DNA from 3 places in the uncultured Virgibacillus sp. genome. Region 3 is predicted to be linked to each of the others. Evidence: riboswitches for the same ligand, from Rfam matches in the RefSeq annotation. Region 3 holds a riboswitch; each other region holds the start of a gene.

Region 1 (3,214 bases), on a different contig from region 3:
TATTTACAGAATCAGGTGCCTTCGGTTCTGCACTTGTGCCAAGCGGTGCATCTACCGGTGAATACGAGGCTGTGGAATTACGTGATGGTGATAAAGATCGTTATCTTGGAAAAGGTGTTCTAAAAGCAGTTCAAAACGTAAATGAAATAATTGCACCTGAATTACTTGGGATTGATGTTACTCGTCAGAATATCATCGATGCGTTAATGATCGAATTAGATGGAACTGAAAATAAAGGCAAACTTGGTGCTAACGCAATTCTTGGTGTATCCATGGCTGTAGCACATGCTGCTGCTAGTTATCTTGAAGTACCGTTATATAACTACCTCGGTGGATTTAATGCAAAAACCCTACCAACACCAATGATGAATATTCTTAATGGTGGTGAGCATGCCGATAATAACGTAGATATTCAAGAGTTTATGGTTATGCCAGTTGGAGCAGAAACGTTCCAAGAAGCACTACGTACGGGTGCTGAAATTTTCCATTCATTGAAAAATGTATTAAAATCAAAGGGGTATAACACAGCTGTTGGTGACGAAGGCGGATTTGCACCAAACCTTGCTTCTAATGAAGAAGCTTTACAAACAATTGTGGAAGCAATTGAAGCTGCTGGTTACAAGCCAGGAGAAGAAGTGAAGCTTGCAATGGATGTTGCTGCTTCAGAAATATATGAAGATGGTAAATATAATCTAAAAGGTGAAGGTGTTGTTCGTACTTCTGAAGAGATGGTTGATTGGTATGAAGACATGATCAACAAATACCCAATTATCTCCATTGAAGATGGACTAGATGAAAATGATTGGGATGGATTTAAAGTATTAACAGATCGTCTTGGTGGACGAGTACAGCTTGTCGGAGATGATTTATTTGTAACAAATACTAATAAGCTTTCCAAAGGTATTGAACAAGGTATTGGAAACTCTATCTTAGTAAAAGTTAATCAAATCGGTACATTAACAGAGACGTTCGAAGCAATCGAAATGGCAAAACGCGCTGGCTATACAGCGGTTATCTCACACCGTTCAGGAGAAACAGAAGATGCAACGATCGCTGACATTGCTGTAGCGACTAATGCAGGTCAGATCAAAACAGGTGCACCTTCTCGAACAGATCGTGTAGCTAAATACAATCAACTGCTTCGCATTGAAGATGAGCTAGCAGGCATGGGTGAATATGCTGGTAAGACAGCGTTCTATAACCTAAATAAATAGGGAAGAAAACCTCTTAAGGTATGGTGGTTATACTTTAAGAGGTTTTTTATAGGTTTATCCCACACATATAACTGGCAGTAATAATCCACTTTAAGCAATAAAGTAAAACCACTATGGGGAAGTGGAGGATCGATTGCCGGTAAATGTCCGGTCGGTTCAAAGGATTTTAGGTCTGTGGTGCTAACAATCAATGTGGGATAAATAAAACCCCCACTGATTAAAGTGTCACTTTATGCAGAAGTTGCTTCTATGTTCATAGAAGTTTCTATATTTTTTGAGTTTCTTAAACTTGATTAAATGGACGAATTATGTCATAGTTACTATGGAATTAATAATAGAATACTAAAGTTGTAGGGGGACCAGTGTTGCTGGTTGAGATTGTATCCGTAAGGTACTGACTCTTAGAACCTGATCTGGTTTAAACCAGCGTAGGGAACATGTTTGATACATCAAATATTAAGTTGTATATGCCCTAATGGTGATTAACCATCTAGGGCATTTTTTATAGTCTAAGAAATTATAAAATTTGCGTGTTGAGCTGCGTCCAGCTCCAGCGCCCAGAAACTAGGCTACTTCATCATGAATCGCCCTAATCTAAATCATCATCGGCTCGCAAGCTCACCGTGAGTCCTTTATCTCCGTTGAATCGTCGCTGCGTTGCTAATCGGGTGTTTGCGCTTTTATTCTTAGCGAAGGAATTACAGTCAAACAAGATGATACATACGCTGTTCCTTACAATGAGAAAGGTATTCAAGAGGAGGAAAACATTGAAGAAGCTTTTACTGCTTAGTTTAGGGATTACACTGCTTATATTAACGGCATGTGGTACAGAAGAGAAAGAACAAAGTCAGCAGAACAATGACTCAACAGAAAAGAAAAAGATCTCTGTTGTACTTGATTGGACACCAAATACGAATCATACAGGATTATATGTTGCAAAAGAGAAGGGATATTTTGAAGAGCAAGGCCTTGATGTGGACATAATTATGCCTGGTGAAGCGGGAGCAGATCAGTTAATTGCATCTGGTAAAGCAGATTTTGGTGTGAGTTATCAGGAGGGGATTACTGAAGCTCGTGTACAAGATATACCGATTGTTTCCATTGCTGCTGTTATACAGCATAATACCTCAGGTTTTGCCTCACCCAAGAATAAACAGATTACTACACCTAAAGATTTTGAAGATAAAACATATGGTGGCTGGGGAGCTCCAGTAGAAAAAGCGGTTCTAACCTCACTCATGCAGCAGGAAAATGCTAATGTAGAATCAGTTGATATTATCAACATGGGCGATACGGACTTTTTTACTGCGGTGAAAAGAGATATTGATTTTGCGTGGATTTATTATGGTTGGACTGGTGTAGAGGCAGAGCTCCGTGATGAAGAAATTAATATGGTGTATTTAACCGATTATTCGTCAAATTTAGATTATTACACGCCGGTTTTAGCTACCAATGAAAAAATGATCAAAGATGATCCAGAAACAGTTAAGCAATTCTTAGCTGCAGTATCTAAAGGTTATAATCTAGCAATTGAGCAACCAGAGGAAGCCGCTGATATCTTAATTAACGCTGTTCCTGATTTGGATGCAGAATTAGTAAAAGCAAGTCAAGCTTGGTTAGCGTCAAAGTATCAAGATGATGCGGACCAGTGGGGGGAACAAAAGCAAGAGGTATGGGAGAATTACGCCAATTGGATGTATGAGAATGAGCTGTTAGATAAACCGTTAGATAGTGAAAAAGCATTTACAAATGAGTTTTTACCAGAAACAAAGGAGGAATAAATGATGGCAGATGCACTAGTTAGTATTCAAATTATCCCGAAAACGAAAAATGGTGAAGATGTTATTCCGTATGTGGATGAAGCGATTAAGATTATCGATCATTCCGGAGTTAAGTATCAGGTAAGTCCACTAGAAACTACAATGCAAGGTGATCTTGCAGAACTATTTGGAATTATTGAGAAGATGAATAAAAGGATGACTGAAATTGGTTGTGAAAAT
Region 2 (3,214 bases), on a different contig from region 3:
AAGCATTCTCCTTTTGTTGGGACCATTGGATTCATTAATCCTGTCGCTTCAAACCACCTCCCACTTTTTACACCTGCCGCTACAACAACATGATCAGCTGAGATAACATCGTTATCGATTTGAATATGAAAAACATCATGGTCATGGACTATTTCTCCAACTTGACAATTCTCGATCAACTGACCTCCCATTGATAAAGATGCCTGTTTAAAAGCTTCACACACTTTCAATGGTTCTACATGTCCATCTCGCCGCATATATAATCCCCCTACTGCCTGGGATAAAGCTGATGTTCGTTTCCTAATCCCTTCCGCATCCAACCATTCTAAGCCTTCAAATGCATTTTGTTTTGCTCGCAGTCTTTGCTTCTGTTCTTCATTCGTAGCTATCTCGAGTATACCGTTGGTGGAAAGCTGAATATCAATCCCTGATAACGAAAATAGTTCTTTGCTTAGAGATGCATACATATTTCTACTTGCTTGGCAAAATTGATAATACGTACCTTCCTGATCATTTTCTGTGTGTACACCAAGCATGCCCGCAGCAGCTTGTGTAGCTTTTCTTCCACTTCTACCTTGTTCAATTACCGTCGTTACAACCCTACTTTTACTTAAATAGTAAGCAATGGATTGCCCAATAACGCCTCCACCTATAACCACTACATCAACGTGTCTCTTCATATCGATTCACCTCCTTTCGAAACGATTGCACTGCCTGCAGTGGATTATTTTGACTAAAAACACCTGACATTACAGCAATCCCACTTGCCTTCGCTTGATAAATATCCGTTACCTTTGCGCTTGTGATTCCACCGATTGCATAAACGGGAATGCTCACCTCTTTTGCAACTGCTGCTAATTTCTCTACTCCTTTTGGTTTCACCCCTTTCTTGCTCGCTGTCGAAAAGACATGACCATACAAAATATACGTAGCACCTAGCTGCTCCGCTCTCTTAGCTACTTCGTTGGAGTGCGTCGATACCCCTACTTGTAAACCGGGGGATTGTTTTCGGAGATCGTGTACCTCTTGTATTCGCTTTTCTGAAAGGTGAAGTGTCTTCACATTCGTTTCACCAGGTAGTGTTGTATGGCCATGAATAATTAGTTTTTCTTCCGGAACTCCTTGTGCAAGCACACGTTGAATGAACAAAGAATAGTCCTGCTCGGTCATTTGTTTTTCTCGTAGAATGACAGCATCAAGATAGGGAATAATACTCGCTATTGTCTGGATAAGGTATTTCTCCTCCTGTTCACCGGTAGTCACCGCAATTAGTTTCATCACTTCCTCTCCTTTTCTACAAAAAAATGCCACTTTTCCAGCAAAGGAAAAGTGGCATGAATCTATAACGATATCCTAAAAAAGGTATATGTCGCTGATACACACTACTCCTGTCACTTTCCTCCGCTGGTTCTTACTCCAGTTCAGGTTCAAAGGGTCTCCATGTCACACATAGATCTCAGCCATTACGTAAAGGCACCCCTAGTGAAGCGTAATTTAATTATTCAATATGCATTTGTCTATAAAATACATGATTTTGGACTATTCGTCTACCAAAAATGAACAATTTTCTATTTTTTTGCCATTCTCTACTAACAAAAGAGCTGACCTAATGAGCCAGCCCCTTAACATCTCTTTTATTTGGTATAGCGTTTAACTTCATCAATCTTTTGTTCTTTTGCAAGTTCACGAGTTGCGCGTGGCGCGGTCCAAAATGTGGTTAACATGAGTAACGATACAGGAACAGCCGTCACCACAATAAAGGATTGTAGCGATCCAACACTATCCTCGCCAATAGTGATGAGTACAGTTGCGACAAGTCCCATAAGAATTGCCCAGAACACACGCAGGAATTTCGATGGGTCTCCATTACCTGTAATCGCCATCGAGATGGTTAATGACATCGAATCGGTTGTCGTTAATACAAACACAATAGTTGCTACTAAAAAGAAGAAACCGATAATCGTACCAAGTGGCAATTGTTCTGCGATAGCAATCATAGCTGCTGGAGGTCCAGCACTATTTAAAGCTTCAGATACGGCACCAGGGTTATTCATTTCAGCAAAAATCCCTGTGCCACCAACAACTGTAAACCAGAACGTCGTTACCACAGGTGCAATTACCGCAACAGCAGTTACAAGCTCTCGAATTGTGCGACCACGAGAAATACGACTAACAAACATCGCCATCATTGGACCATAGCCAATGAACCAAGCAAAGAAAAAAACGGTCCATAAGCCAAGCCAAGCTCCATCTCCACGGAAGGTGTTTAAGGTTAGGAAGTCTTGGACATATAATCCAAATGATTGCAAATAGGAATCAAAAATAAATAATGCTGGACCTAGAATAATCACAGCAACCATTAAACAAACTGCGAGAATAATATTATAGCTGCTTAAAATTTGGATTCCTTTATGAATTCCTGTCGCAGCAGAAATCCCAGCTGCTAGAACAATAACGATAACAATAAGACATTGTACAAATAAATTATTTGGTACACCGAACAATGCACTTAATCCATAACCTGCTTGTAATCCAAGGAATCCAATTGGACCAATCGTACCAGCTGCCACTGACACAATCGAAAAGGCATCAACAAACGTACCAAGTGCACTTTTTTTCATAATCTTATCGCCAAAGATCGGATAAAGCATCGATCTTGGCTTTAATGGTGCATTTCGATGATAATGGGAATACATGAATACAATCGTACCTAATGTTCCTAAAATTGCCCATGAGACAAAACCCCAATCGACAAAACTTGCTGCAAGTGCAGGTACTACTGCTTCTGTAGTCCCAGCCTCAATTCCTGAGAAATGTGGTGGGATGGTTAAAAAATGGCTCAACGGTTCTGCCGCTGCCCAAAAAACACCACCTGCCGCTAGCAGCGTACACATAATAATCGAAATCCACTTGAACGTTCCAATCTCAGGCTTTTCTAATTTTCCTAAACGAATTTTCCCAAACTTTGAATACCCAAGTATTAATGCAATGACTAGAGTTCCTACCATTAGAACTTGATATATCGAGCCGAAATAGGTTACCGACCAATTAAACATCGTATTAACTACATAGGTGACCATTTCCTGGTTTATTAATGCAAGAATTACAAAGGCAAGTAGCGCCCCTCCACTTAGAAAAAGAACTGGCTTATCTATGGTTTGATCTTGCTTCTTTCTATTCTTCAACAATCTGCTCCTCTCAATTCTATACAAAA
Region 3 (3,214 bases):
TGCTGGTATTGTCTTTTCTAAAAAGCTATTGTCCATATATGTAACTAATGATGGGGTATCCTTGATTGTTAACGGTGGACTGATATAAGCAGCTTTGTTTTGTTCGGCTGCTGTAAGTACAAGTTTTGTTATTTTTGGCAGGCAAATCCCCTCTTCTAGCACGCTTTCTTTATTATCCGAAATGATCCGTGCTAGTGGGCCATCATACATACATTTTCCGTCCTTAGATAATATGAAAGAACGGTCGATAAAAGATACCCAGCCTTCCAATTGATGTTCGATAACGATTATTCCCATTGATTTTTTCTGTTTAATGGTTTGAATAGTCTTGATAAATTCTTGAGTCGCTTGTGGATCTAAATTGGCGGTCGGTTCATCCAAGATAAGTATCTCTGGTTCTAGTGCTAGCACACAGGCTAATGCTAATTTTTGTTTTTGTCCTCCAGAAAGGGATGAAATGACAGAGTGCTTGTCATCTATTAAGTCAACCATTTGTAATACTTCGTCTATTTTTCTAGCTATTTCAAGCGGCGGTGTACAAATATTCTCTAGGCCAAAGGCAATTTCATCTTCTACCGTTAACATACAAAATTGGCTTTCTGGATCTTGGAATACGACGCCAACTTGTTTGCTAATTGTACCGGGATGTGCATCGTGTATAGATTGACCGAATATGGTAACATCACCTGTCATTTTACCGTCTAATTCACGCGGGTATATACCATTTAAACAGTGTGTTAACGTACTTTTTCCGCTACCACTTGGTCCAAGTAGTAGCATGGTTTCCCCTCTGTCTAACTGAAAGCTCAGATTAGAGATGATTGGTTTATCATTATCTTCATGAAACCAGAGTGAAAGATTAGATACGTTGATCATGATGCGGAACGTTCCTTTCTGATTTGTTTACCAAGCGCAAAACTAGATAGTACGCCTGTTTTCGCGAGTGAATCACTAATTGCTTTTCCGAGCAAACCTGAAATGATTGCCCCACTAATCATTCTTATACATAACATACCTAATATGTATGGAGTACTTAAGGCAGTATAGCCTGATCTAAAATATCCCCAAACAAAACTAAATATAGCTGCTCCAACACCGGCTAACATTAATACCCAAAGTGAATAGCGTTTCCATTTTGTTAGCGCAAAGGCAGCTTCTGCGCCAAGACCCTGTATAATACCCGTAATAATAATGATTGGTCCCATAGCATTACCGAGGAGCATTTCTACCGTTGCAGCAATTGTTTCTGACAAAAATGCAGCTCCGGGTTTACGAATGATATAAGCCGCAATAATGGATACAATAAACCAAATACCAAATATAAAGTCATATCCTATGGGTCCCATGAACGACACGAGAATTTTTCCAATAGGTAAAAATGCTAAATAAACGATACCGAAGACTACGGAAAGAACAGACATAACAATTATTTCCTTTAGCTTCCAATTATTCAAAGTATCTCCCCCTTTTTAGATGGGCTATTTGCAGATATGGTGGTTGTCATAACTAGATGTGATGAATAACTACTTTCTAAATTTGTAAAAACACGTTCAAGTCCATCGAATATAAGTTTTCCATCCCCGTCTAGCCTTGTAGCATAGTGGATAGAGCTAACCTTAACCCCATGGAGCTTCATTTCCTCAATTTGGTTATAAATGATGTTCATATAATTTCCTCCACCCAACGGATAAAGGGAAAATTTGCCGGCAACTTCTTGCTGAAGGTTATTTGTATTTAAATTTAATCGATGGTCGTCCGTTGATAGATATACATCCCCATCGGAGTCTCCCGGACAGCCGATGGAGTAGGTGGCACTAAACACGACATGGTGTCCTGTGCTAGCCGCATGCAAAAAAAGTGCCTTGGTTACATCAAAAACATGTGTGATCTTGCCACGTACACAGGTTTCTACATCTGTTGTTTTAATCCAAACCTTAGATGTATCTACGTTTTTCAGTGAAGTTGTAATTACATCTACAAATTGATCTGTCATTGGATAGATGGCAAAAGAGCAACCAGCAATCCGACTATTAATACAGTTCAATGCTTGTTCGTTCATATCATTTTCCTCCTAATAAATAGTCATGTCAGTGAAGTTATACATAAATAAAAAAGACTGCATTCTTTGGGAATGCAGTCTTCAAAAATATATGTAGGCTATGCCTATAAAACGATATATGAACGACTGCACTTCCCCACGCTAGTATTATCTAGATCGGGTTATAAGGGTCAGAGTAGTCTCTTCTCAGCCATGTACATAGCTCCCCTAGTGCAATTTAAAATAGATATGCAGTTTTTATGTATTTATATATTCTACTAATAGAATAGTTCAATTAGTGCTTTTTGTAAATACGATAAGTGATATACTGTGAAATAAAGCAACTTATAGAACTGCTAGACTTTTTGACTTGATACCTCACATTGCAATGAAGTACATGAACAATGTAATCAAAAGAGTAATAAGCTAAAATGTTGGGTGTATAAGAGAATAGTGAGCAGTTATCATTCTCTAGAATTATACTTATTCTGTATCCGATGTACCTCGTCCATTAACTCGTTGCCAATAATCGTAGTCATCTGATCGTATACAGCTTTCCATGCATTCTTCCATTGCTCTCTTTCTCTTGTTGTAAGAAAGTGAATAGTAACAACATCTTTTTTTCTTAATTCACGTGTATAATGATCATTCATCTCAATCGCGTGACGTTTCCCCCAATCCGTTGCTTCACTTAAGGCAGCTTGAATGGCTGATTGATTATATTCAGATAATGATTCCCAAAAAGGCTTATTAATAAAAACACCGTATCCGAGATAACCGTGATTGCTCATAGTTACAAACGGTTGATGCTCATAGAATTTTTTAGAGTAAATATTAGAAATCGTATTTTCCTGTCCATCAATAAAATGTACTTCCAAGTTTTGATAAGTTTTATTAAATGGTAAGCTACTTGTGCTAGCATGTACTTGATTAAATTGTTCCTTAATAACAGGACTAGGCATAATACGGAAATGGAGTCGGTTTACATCATCTGGTAGTTTGATAACGTGTACTTGATTCGTAAGCTGTTTATAACCGTTATACCAAAAAGTCAAGCCCTTCACGTTTGTATTATGAAGGTTTGCAAGCAATGTTTTCCCTATTTTACCCTCATATGCTTCCGTTACTGCCTCGTGTGTAGGGAATGCATAGGGGAGATCAAGGATACCCCATTTG

What was found. A riboswitch is a leader RNA that binds a small molecule or an ion and turns the genes downstream of it on or off. The one in region 3 is predicted to bind thiamine pyrophosphate.
Region 1: it holds a riboswitch for thiamine pyrophosphate, as region 3 does, so the genes downstream of both, Q1A47_RS03890 (ABC transporter substrate-binding protein) here and Q1A47_RS03765 (YkoF family thiamine/hydroxymethylpyrimidine-binding protein) in region 3, are expected to answer to the same signal.
Region 2: it holds a riboswitch for thiamine pyrophosphate, as region 3 does, so the genes downstream of both, Q1A47_RS02560 (thiamine phosphate synthase) here and Q1A47_RS03765 (YkoF family thiamine/hydroxymethylpyrimidine-binding protein) in region 3, are expected to answer to the same signal.

The regions. Positions count from the first base shown of each region.
Region 1 is NZ_CANMAB010000010.1:12,933-16,146, reverse strand. It holds gene eno (phosphopyruvate hydratase) at 1-1,214, shown strand, start outside; TPP riboswitch at 1,557-1,666, shown strand; gene Q1A47_RS03890 (ABC transporter substrate-binding protein) at 1,982-2,995, shown strand; gene Q1A47_RS03885 (MTH1187 family thiamine-binding protein) at 2,999-3,214, shown strand, end outside.
Region 2 is NZ_CANMAB010000006.1:10,022-13,235, forward strand. It holds gene thiO (glycine oxidase ThiO) at 1-680, opposite strand, end outside; gene Q1A47_RS02560 (thiamine phosphate synthase) at 664-1,278, opposite strand; TPP riboswitch at 1,380-1,491, opposite strand; gene Q1A47_RS02565 (BCCT family transporter) at 1,635-3,185, opposite strand.
Region 3 is NZ_CANMAB010000009.1:52,198-55,411, forward strand. It holds gene Q1A47_RS03755 (ABC transporter ATP-binding protein) at 1-876, opposite strand, end outside; gene Q1A47_RS03760 (ECF transporter S component) at 873-1,454, opposite strand; gene Q1A47_RS03765 (YkoF family thiamine/hydroxymethylpyrimidine-binding protein) at 1,451-2,059, opposite strand; TPP riboswitch at 2,176-2,278, opposite strand; gene Q1A47_RS03770 (DctP family TRAP transporter solute-binding subunit) at 2,503-3,214, opposite strand, start outside.